One region of the Mesorhizobium sp. M0185 genome, then DNA from elsewhere that is predicted to be linked to it. Evidence: predicted binding sites of a transcription regulator. Region 1 holds the regulator's gene; the other holds the start of a gene.
The links. The regulator PhoB, encoded in region 1, activates phosphate uptake and scavenging genes when phosphate is short. The targets are predictions, from matches to a motif close to TGTCATNNANCTGTCAT.

Region 1 (4,057 bases):
TAATTTTTTCGAGCCTCGAAAAAATACTGGCCCGATCTCCTGCTGCTGTCAACATCGATTCTGATGGATTTTGATGACTCTGCGAGTTTTTTCGAGCGTCGGAATAAACGATGACAGCGCCACCTGCATCTGACACTATTTGCCTGCATCCGACACTATTTGTCGGACATTACCGACGGCTTCCGGTTCATGAGCGGCCGCGGGCAACCGGGAGGAAAGCAAACCAATGTCGGTCGGAATCCGCCATGACGATTTGCGCCGGCGCAACCGGGCGATGGTGATCTCGGCGGTGCGCCGGGCCGGCCAGCCATCGCGTACTGAGATCGCAGCTACCACCGGCCTCAGTCATTCGACCATATCGGCGATCTCTTCCGACCTGATACGGGAAGGCATCCTCGCCGAGAGCAAGGCAAGTGAGCCCGTTTCGTTGAAACGCGGTCGTCCGCAGGTCGGCCTCGCCCTCAATCCGGAAGCGGCGGCGGTGCTGACCGTGGTGTTGTCGCTGAATTTCCTGTCGGCCGCCATTATCGACTATACGGGACAGGTGATCGCCGAGGAACAGCGCCGGCTGGACACGCTGACCATGCCGCGCGACGAGTTGATCCGTGAATGCATGGCCATCGTCCGGCGCCGGCTGCAGGATCCAGACCTTGACGTCCGCAGTGTCGCCCGCATCGCCCTGGCGATTCAGGGCATTACCGACTCCCCTGCACGCGCCATGCTGTGGTCGCCGATCACGCCGCAGACCGACATCGCCTTTGCCGACATGCTGGAGGACGAATTCGGCACCCCGGCAACGGTGGAGAACGACTGCAACATGATGGCGGTGGCTTTGCGCTGGCGCAATCCGGATCGCTATCGCGACGACTTCATCGCCATCCTGCTTTCGCATGGCATCGGCATGGGGCTGGTGCTGAAGGGCGAACTGTTCACCGGGACGCATTCCTCGGGCGGCGAATTTGGCCACATGATCCATCGTCCGGGCGGCGCGCTCTGCCGTTGCGGGCGGCGCGGCTGCATCGAGGCCTATGCCGGCAACTACGCCATCTGGCGCAACGCCAGGCAGATGAGCGAAGACAGCGAACCGGTCGCCGACGTCAGCGACGCCGACATGCGAGCACTGGCGGCCCGGGCGCGCGAGAAAGATGGGCCGGAACGCGAGGCCTACCGCAAGGCCGGCGAAGCGCTGGGTTTCGGTCTCGGCTCGCTGTTCGCGCTGATCGATCCGGCACCGGTCGCGATGGTCGGCGCCAGTGCCGCCGCCTTCGATCTGATCGAGCCGGCCTTGCGGAAGGCAATCGCCCAGACCGCCGGCGGCCAGCATTCAGGCTCGATCTCCTTCGATACAGAGCCGAACGAATTGCCGCTGATCCGCGAAGGCTGCGCGATGCGGGCGTTAAGCTTCGTCGACCAGGAGATTTTCGCGCCGGGCGCGCAAATGAGGCCCAGCGTCAGAAAGAACGTAGCCTGACCAGGCGGGTCAATCTTCCCTGATCGCATAGCCGGCACCGCGGATGGTGCGGATGACATCCGGCATCCGGCCGTTGTTGACGGCTTTGCGCAGCCGCCCGACATGCACGTCGACGGTGCGTTCGTCGATGTAGATTGTCTCGCCCCAGACATTATCGAGTAACTGGCTGCGCGAGAAGACACGGCCCGGATGCCGCATCATGAACTCGAGCAGCCGGAATTCGGTCGGCCCGAGCCTGATTTCGCTCTTCTTGCGATAGACCCTGTGCGATTCGCGATCGAGAACGATGTCGCCGACCTTCAGCACGCTGGACAGCACTTCCGGCTTGGCGCGCCGCAGCAGCGCCTTGACCCTGGCCATGAATTCCGGTGTCGAAAACGGTTTGACCAGATAGTCGTCGGCGCCGGTCGAAAGACCGCGCACCCGGTCGCTCTCCTCGCCGCGCGCGGTCAGCATGATGATCGGTAGCCGCTCGGTTTCGGGGCGCACCCGCAGCCGACGACAGAGCTCGATGCCGGAAACCGCTGGTATCATCCAGTCGAGCACCAAAAGGTCGGGCACATTCTCCTGCAAACGGATCTCGGCTTCGTCGCCGCGTGTCACCACCTCGACCTGGTAGCCTTCGGATTCGAGATTGTAGCGGAGCAGCACACCCAACGGCTCCTCGTCCTCCACCACCATTATGCGTGGTGCGATCATCGGCTGGGCACCCCCATCATGTCACCGGTGCGGACATTGTCGTTTCGTCCTGCTTCGGACGATTGACCGGCAATTGCTCGCCGGTCAGCACATAATACGCATTTTCGGCGATGTTGGTGACATGGTCGCCGATCCGCTCCAGATTCTTGGCGCAGAACAGCAGGTGCGTGCAAGCGGTGATGTTGCGCGGATCTTCCATCATGTAGGTCAACAGCTCGCGGAACACGGAGGTGTATTTGACGTCGATGCGCTCGTCGGCGGCACGCAGCTTGGCCAACGCGGCCGCATCGCCTGCAGCATATTCCTCGATGACACCCTGCACCTGGATGAGAACCAGCTGCGCCATCGCGTCGATGGAATGCGACAGGTCCCGCGGCGTGGCGCTGAGGCTGACCGCACTCACGCGCTTGGCGATATTCTTGGCAAGGTCGCCGATGCGTTCGAGGTCGCCCGCCATGCGGATCGCTCCGACCACATGGCGAAGATCGTGGGCCATCGGCTGGCGTTTGGCGATCAGGGTGATGGCGCGGTCGTCCAGTTCGCGTTGACGCGCATCCATGATGGCGTCGTCGGAAACGACGCGTTGCGCCAGCACGTTGTCGGAATTCAACAGGGCCTTGGTCGCCCCGCCGACCATCGAACCGGCGAGGTCGGCCATGTCGCGGATCAGCTTGCTGATCTGCTCGAGATCCTCGTCGAAAGAAGCGACTGTGTGTTCGCCCATGGTCCTGTCCTCATATGCATGATCGGAACGGCTCAGCCGAAGCGGCCAGTGATGTAGTCCTGCGTGCGCTTCTCGCGGGGTGACGTGAAGATCTTCTCGGTCCGGTCGAACTCGACCAGCTCACCCAGATACATGAAGGCGGTCTGGCGCGACACGCGCGCCGCTTGCTGCATGTTGTGGGTTACGATGACGATCGTGTAGTCGGCTTGCAACTCGTCGATCAGTTCCTCGATCTTGGCGGTCGACAACGGGTCGAGGGCCGAAGCCGGTTCGTCGAGCAGAATGACTTCCGGCTTCACGGCCACCGTGCGGGCGATACAGAGCCGCTGCTGCTGGCCGCCGGACAGGCTCAAGCCGCTGGCGTTGAGCTTGTCCTTGACCTCGCTCCACAGCGCGGCGCGCTTCAACGCCTGTTCGACGCGGCCGTCCATCTCGGACTTGCCGAGGTTCTCGTAGAGCCTGACGCCGAAGGCGATGTTCTCGTAGATCGACATCGGGAACGGCGTCGGCTTCTGGAACACCATGCCGATCTTGGTCCTGAGGAGGTTGAGATCCTGCGACCGGTCGAGAATGTTCTTGCCGTCGAGCAGCACCTGGCCCTCGGCCGTCTGTTTTGGGTAGAGCTCATAGATGCGGTTGAACACACGCAGCAGCGTCGATTTCCCGCAGCCGGAAGGGCCGATGAAGGCCGTGACACTGCGCTCAGGCAGCGACAGGCTGATGTCCTTCAGCGCCTTGCTCTGGCCGTAGTAGAAGTTGAGATTCTTGACCTCGATCTTCGTCTTCTCGGCGACCGTTTCGGCCATCGTCATGTCTGGGGACAACATCTGTGTCATCTGTCCTCTCTGCGTCCGGTAAGGCTGCGGGCGAGGATGCTCAAGCCCAGAACCGTCAGGGTGATTATGAGTGCGCCGGTCCACGCCAGTTGCTGCCATTCCTCGTAAGGGCTGAGAGCGAACTGGAAGATGGTCACCGGCAGGCTGGCCATCGGCGCGTTGATATTGCTGCTCCAGAACTGGTTGTTGAGCGCGGTGAAGAGCAGCGGCGCCGTCTCGCCGGAAATGCGTGCTATCGCCAGCAATATGCCGGTGACGATGCCGGACAATGCGGCGCGGTAGGCGACCGAACGGATCACCACCCAGCGTGGCGCGCCGATCGCGGCA
Region 2 (4,057 bases), on a different contig from region 1:
TTGATGTCGGTGATGCCGGACGACTTCAGCGCAAGGCCGATCGAATAATAGCCGGTCGCGCCGTCGGTCTGCTGGGTGGTGAGGATCGGGGTCACGGCGGTCGGATCCTTGAGGTAGACGCTGGCATAGCCCGACGCGCCAAGCTCTGCGAAATCGAGCGTGCCGCCGAGCAGGCCCTGGATAACGCCGTCATAGTCGGCGGCCGGGAACAGCGAGACCTTCTCGAAGCCGAATTCGGACTTCATGTGATCGGCGAGGCACTGAAAGTTGCGCAGCCGGTCCGCTTCGTTTTCACCGCCAAGGATGCCGATGCGGAATTCCTTGATATCCTGGGCGTGAGCGGCGCTTGCCGCGATGGCGAGCAATGAAACGGCGCCAAAAACCATCTTCCTGAACATTATCTCTCTCCTGTTGGTCCCGGCCTCGCGCCGGTAGCGTTCGAATTTTTTGACAGGTGCCTTTGACGCGGGCGGGCGATCAGGCCGTTCTCAATATCCCGGGAATGCGGGCTCGAGCGGTCCGGCGGATGCAGCGATTTTCTGTTTGATGGCGACACTGGTGGAGGTGATGGCCTCGGAGATTTCGCCGCCATTGCTGTCGGCGCCGTAGACCATGCGCACGGCCTCGCGGTTGAGGGCTTCGGGCGGGCCGTCGAAGACGACCTTGCCGGCGGCCATGCCGATGATGCGGTTGCAGTAGGTGCGGGCCGTATCCAGCGTATGCAGATTTGTGATGACGGTGATGCCCTCGCGCAAATTGATGTCCTGCAGCGAATCCATCACCACCTTGGCGTTGAGCGGATCGAGCGAGGCAATCGGCTCATCCGCCAGCAACACCTTCGGCTGCTGCATCATGGCGCGCGCAATCGCAACGCGCTGCTGCTGGCCGCCGGAAAGTGTGCCGGCCGGCTGCAGGGCGGTGCGGGCGATGTCGAGGCGCTCGAGGGCTGCAACCGCCTCGGCGCATTCACCGCGGGAGAACATGCCAAATAGGTTGGACAGCGTCGAGCGGTGGTTGAGCCGGCCGAGCAGCACATTGGTCAGCACATCGAGGCGCGGCACGAGATTGAACTGCTGGAAGATCATGGCGCAGTCGCGCTGCCATCGCCGGAGCGGCGAGCCGCGCAACCGGGAAATTTCGGCGCCGTCAAAAAAAATCGATCCTTGGCTCGGATCGATGAGGCGGTTGATCATGCGCAGAAGCGTCGATTTGCCGGCGCCGGAGCGACCGATGATGCCGACCATCTGACCGTGCGGAATCGAGATGTCGACATTGCTGACAGCGGTGTTCTTGCCGAACCGGCGGGTGACGCCGCGAATTTCGAGCGTTGCTGACATTTCTGGCGTTGCTGACATGGGTAAGTTCCAGTCCAGTCGCGGTTGAAGGTCTGTTAACCCTCGCTAGCGCAACGGCATGAACCTGCGGTGTCGGATTGATGTCAGTTTTGTTACTGCCCACAGGCGCGTTTGGCGCAGAGGCGAGTTGACCCAAACCGCTGCCGTCCGGGCGGCTTGGATGGGATCAGCCGAGGATCAGCAACTCCTCGAAATGCTCCATGTCCCTGAAGCGGCAAAAGGCAGGTGGCCGCAGCTCGATCACCGGAGCCTGGCGGGCAAACAGCGAGAGGCAATCGTCGAACAGATCTTGCCACTCGGACGCCCCTTCGTCCGCCAGACGCCGGATCTGGTAGGCGAACGTGATGTGGAAGACGTAAGTGTCGTGGTCGGGATGCCGGTATCCGAAAGGCGCCGACAAGGCATCGCGCCATGCGCGCAGGATATGCACGTCCTCATCGGTTGCGCCGGCAACGGTCAAGCCCGTCGGCACGACATCGACGACCTTGATCTTGAAGGCGCCGTAGCCTTCGAAGCCGTTCAGGCGTTCCTGATAGAGGCGGGTCATGTCGTCGATGCTGGTGTCGAGCGGCACATCCTCCGGCCAATAGGGAAGCCGGCGGCGGTATTCGATGATGCCCTGGAACAGCGTCATGTGCAGGCTGGAGACGGGCGTGAAGGCCAGCCCGTCGGCATCAGGCATGGCGCGCATGCGCTCACGCACGTCGATGATCACCGCTTCCGAAGCCGAGCCGTTGACGAGATGGCAGACGACCGTGTTGCCGGGCTCGTTGAGAAAATTACCAGAGGTGTCGTAGCGCCTGCCGAGATGCACCGGAGGGGTCGGGTTCGAGCCGGCAAAGAATCCGGCGAGCGAAGGTCTGACTGAAACAGGCATTGCGATCTCCAAAGGAAGGCCGCGTCCTGCCCCGACGATGTGTCAGGGACATGAAAACCGTGCCAAGAAGTAGAATATCAAAGGCATGATTCGCCAAGTGATGCTGCCGGGGTTTCCACATCATCAAGATTGAAATAAAGATTCAAACTCGTATCAAAGAGAGGCTTCCTAATTGCTACGTTGGCGCCAGTGGTTGCGACTGTATGCTGCAGGGGTAGTCGCTGCGATGAGTTTCACAGTGGCCCTGGTTTTGACGTCCATTATATCGGGTTGTTAGCTTGAACCATCCAATATCTGGATACTTGTACAATTATGGAAATGGGCGTGACGCGGCCATTATTCTAATGATTCTCATTTTTTTAATCGTTCTAGTTACGATAAATTTTGCAAATAAAGTTGAGGAAAAACCAAATCGCTTATAGATATTGGTTGTGACAAAAAATTTATAGAACTTATCAGGTTAAATCAGACTGGTGTTGCTATTCTTATTACGTTAGGATTTCTTTCTATTATTTTGGACATTTGCCTGAGCGGCTGACTTATTCAGGGCGTCAACCCCCATGCTTCTCCAAAAACTGATTGGCCTCCAGCTCGCGGAAATCGTCGAGCGCGGCGCGCAGCCTTGCATGGTCCCAGTCCCACCAGCCGAGCGCCTGGTAGCGCTCCGCGGTGCGGCGGTCGAAGCGTTCGCGGATCGGCTTGGCCGGTACGCCGGCGACGACGGTGTAGGGCGCGACGTCCTTCGACACCACCGCGCCGGCACCGACCGCCGCGCCATGGCCGACGGTGACGCCGGGCAGGATGGTCGAGCCGTGGCCGAGCCAGGTGTCGTGGCCGATGGTGACGCGTTTGGCGCGGCGCTTGGCGAAGAATTCGCTCTCGTGCTCGGCGTCGTCCCAATAATCCGAGGCGCGATAGGTGAAATGGTGCAGCGTCGGCCGCCAGGTCGGATGGTTGGTGGCGTTGATGCGCACGCTGGCGGCGATGTTGGCGAATTTGCCGATCGTCACGCACCAGACGCCACAGTCCTGCATCATGTAGGAATAGTCGCCGAGCGTGCTTTCCGACACCCGGCAGCGCTCGGCGATCTCGGTCCAGCGGCCGAGCGTCGAGTTCTCGACTTGCGCCGTCTCGTGGACCAGCGGCGTTTCCGACAGCTTTCTTGTCATGCGGCAATTTTCCCGGCGGCAAAAGCTGTCACGTCGATGACGCGGTCGGCCACCGCCTCGCGCACGTCGCGGTCGTGGAAGATACCAAGCAGGGCAACGCCGGCCGCCTTCTTGGCCGCGATCAGCGCAATCACCACGTCGCGGTTCCTGGCATCGAGCGAAGCGGTCGGCTCGTCGAGCAGCAGGATCGGATGCTCGGTGATGAAGCCGCGCGCGATGTTGACGCGCTGCTGTTCACCGCCGGAGAACGTCGCCGGCGGCAGCGCCCAGAGCTTCTCCGGCAGGTTGAGCTGCGCCAGCAAGGCACGTGCCTTGCCGTGCGCGACCTCGCGCTCCTCGCCGCGCTCGACCAGCGGTTCGGCGACGACATCGAGGGCGGAGACGCGCGGTACGGTGCGCAGGAACTGGCTGACATAGCCGATCGTGAGCCGGCGCACGGCAAGCACGGTGCGAGGGCTGGCCGTCGCGAGATCGATGAGCCCGTCCTCGTGCTGGACGATGATCTGGCCTTCGTCGACCGCATAGTTGCCGTAGAGCATCTTCAGGATCGAGCTCTTGCCGGCGCCGGACGGGCCGCCGAGCACTGCACATTCGCCGCTCCTGATCGAAAACGACACGCCGGCGACGACAGGCAGTTTGATGCCATCGCGCAGATG

Region 2: a site for PhoB is predicted at 1,425-1,441, ahead of phnC (phosphonate ABC transporter ATP-binding protein). Genes of this name have one in related genera too.

What each region holds. Positions count from the first base shown of each region.
Region 1 is NZ_JAMYSY010000035.1:60,514-64,570, forward strand. Features, by position in the region: gene NKJ20_RS23995 (ROK family protein) at 227-1,471, shown strand; gene phoB (phosphate regulon transcriptional regulator PhoB) at 1,481-2,170, opposite strand; gene phoU (phosphate signaling complex protein PhoU) at 2,187-2,894, opposite strand; gene pstB (phosphate ABC transporter ATP-binding protein PstB) at 2,927-3,730, opposite strand; gene pstA (phosphate ABC transporter permease PstA) at 3,727-4,057, opposite strand, start outside.
Region 2 is NZ_JAMYSY010000026.1:42,330-46,386, forward strand. Features, by position in the region: gene phnD (phosphonate ABC transporter substrate-binding protein) at 1-398, opposite strand, end outside; gene phnC (phosphonate ABC transporter ATP-binding protein) at 489-1,355, opposite strand; gene NKJ20_RS20430 (DUF1868 domain-containing protein) at 1,522-2,232, opposite strand; gene NKJ20_RS20435 (DapH/DapD/GlmU-related protein) at 2,784-3,401, opposite strand; gene phnL (phosphonate C-P lyase system protein PhnL) at 3,398-4,057, opposite strand, start outside.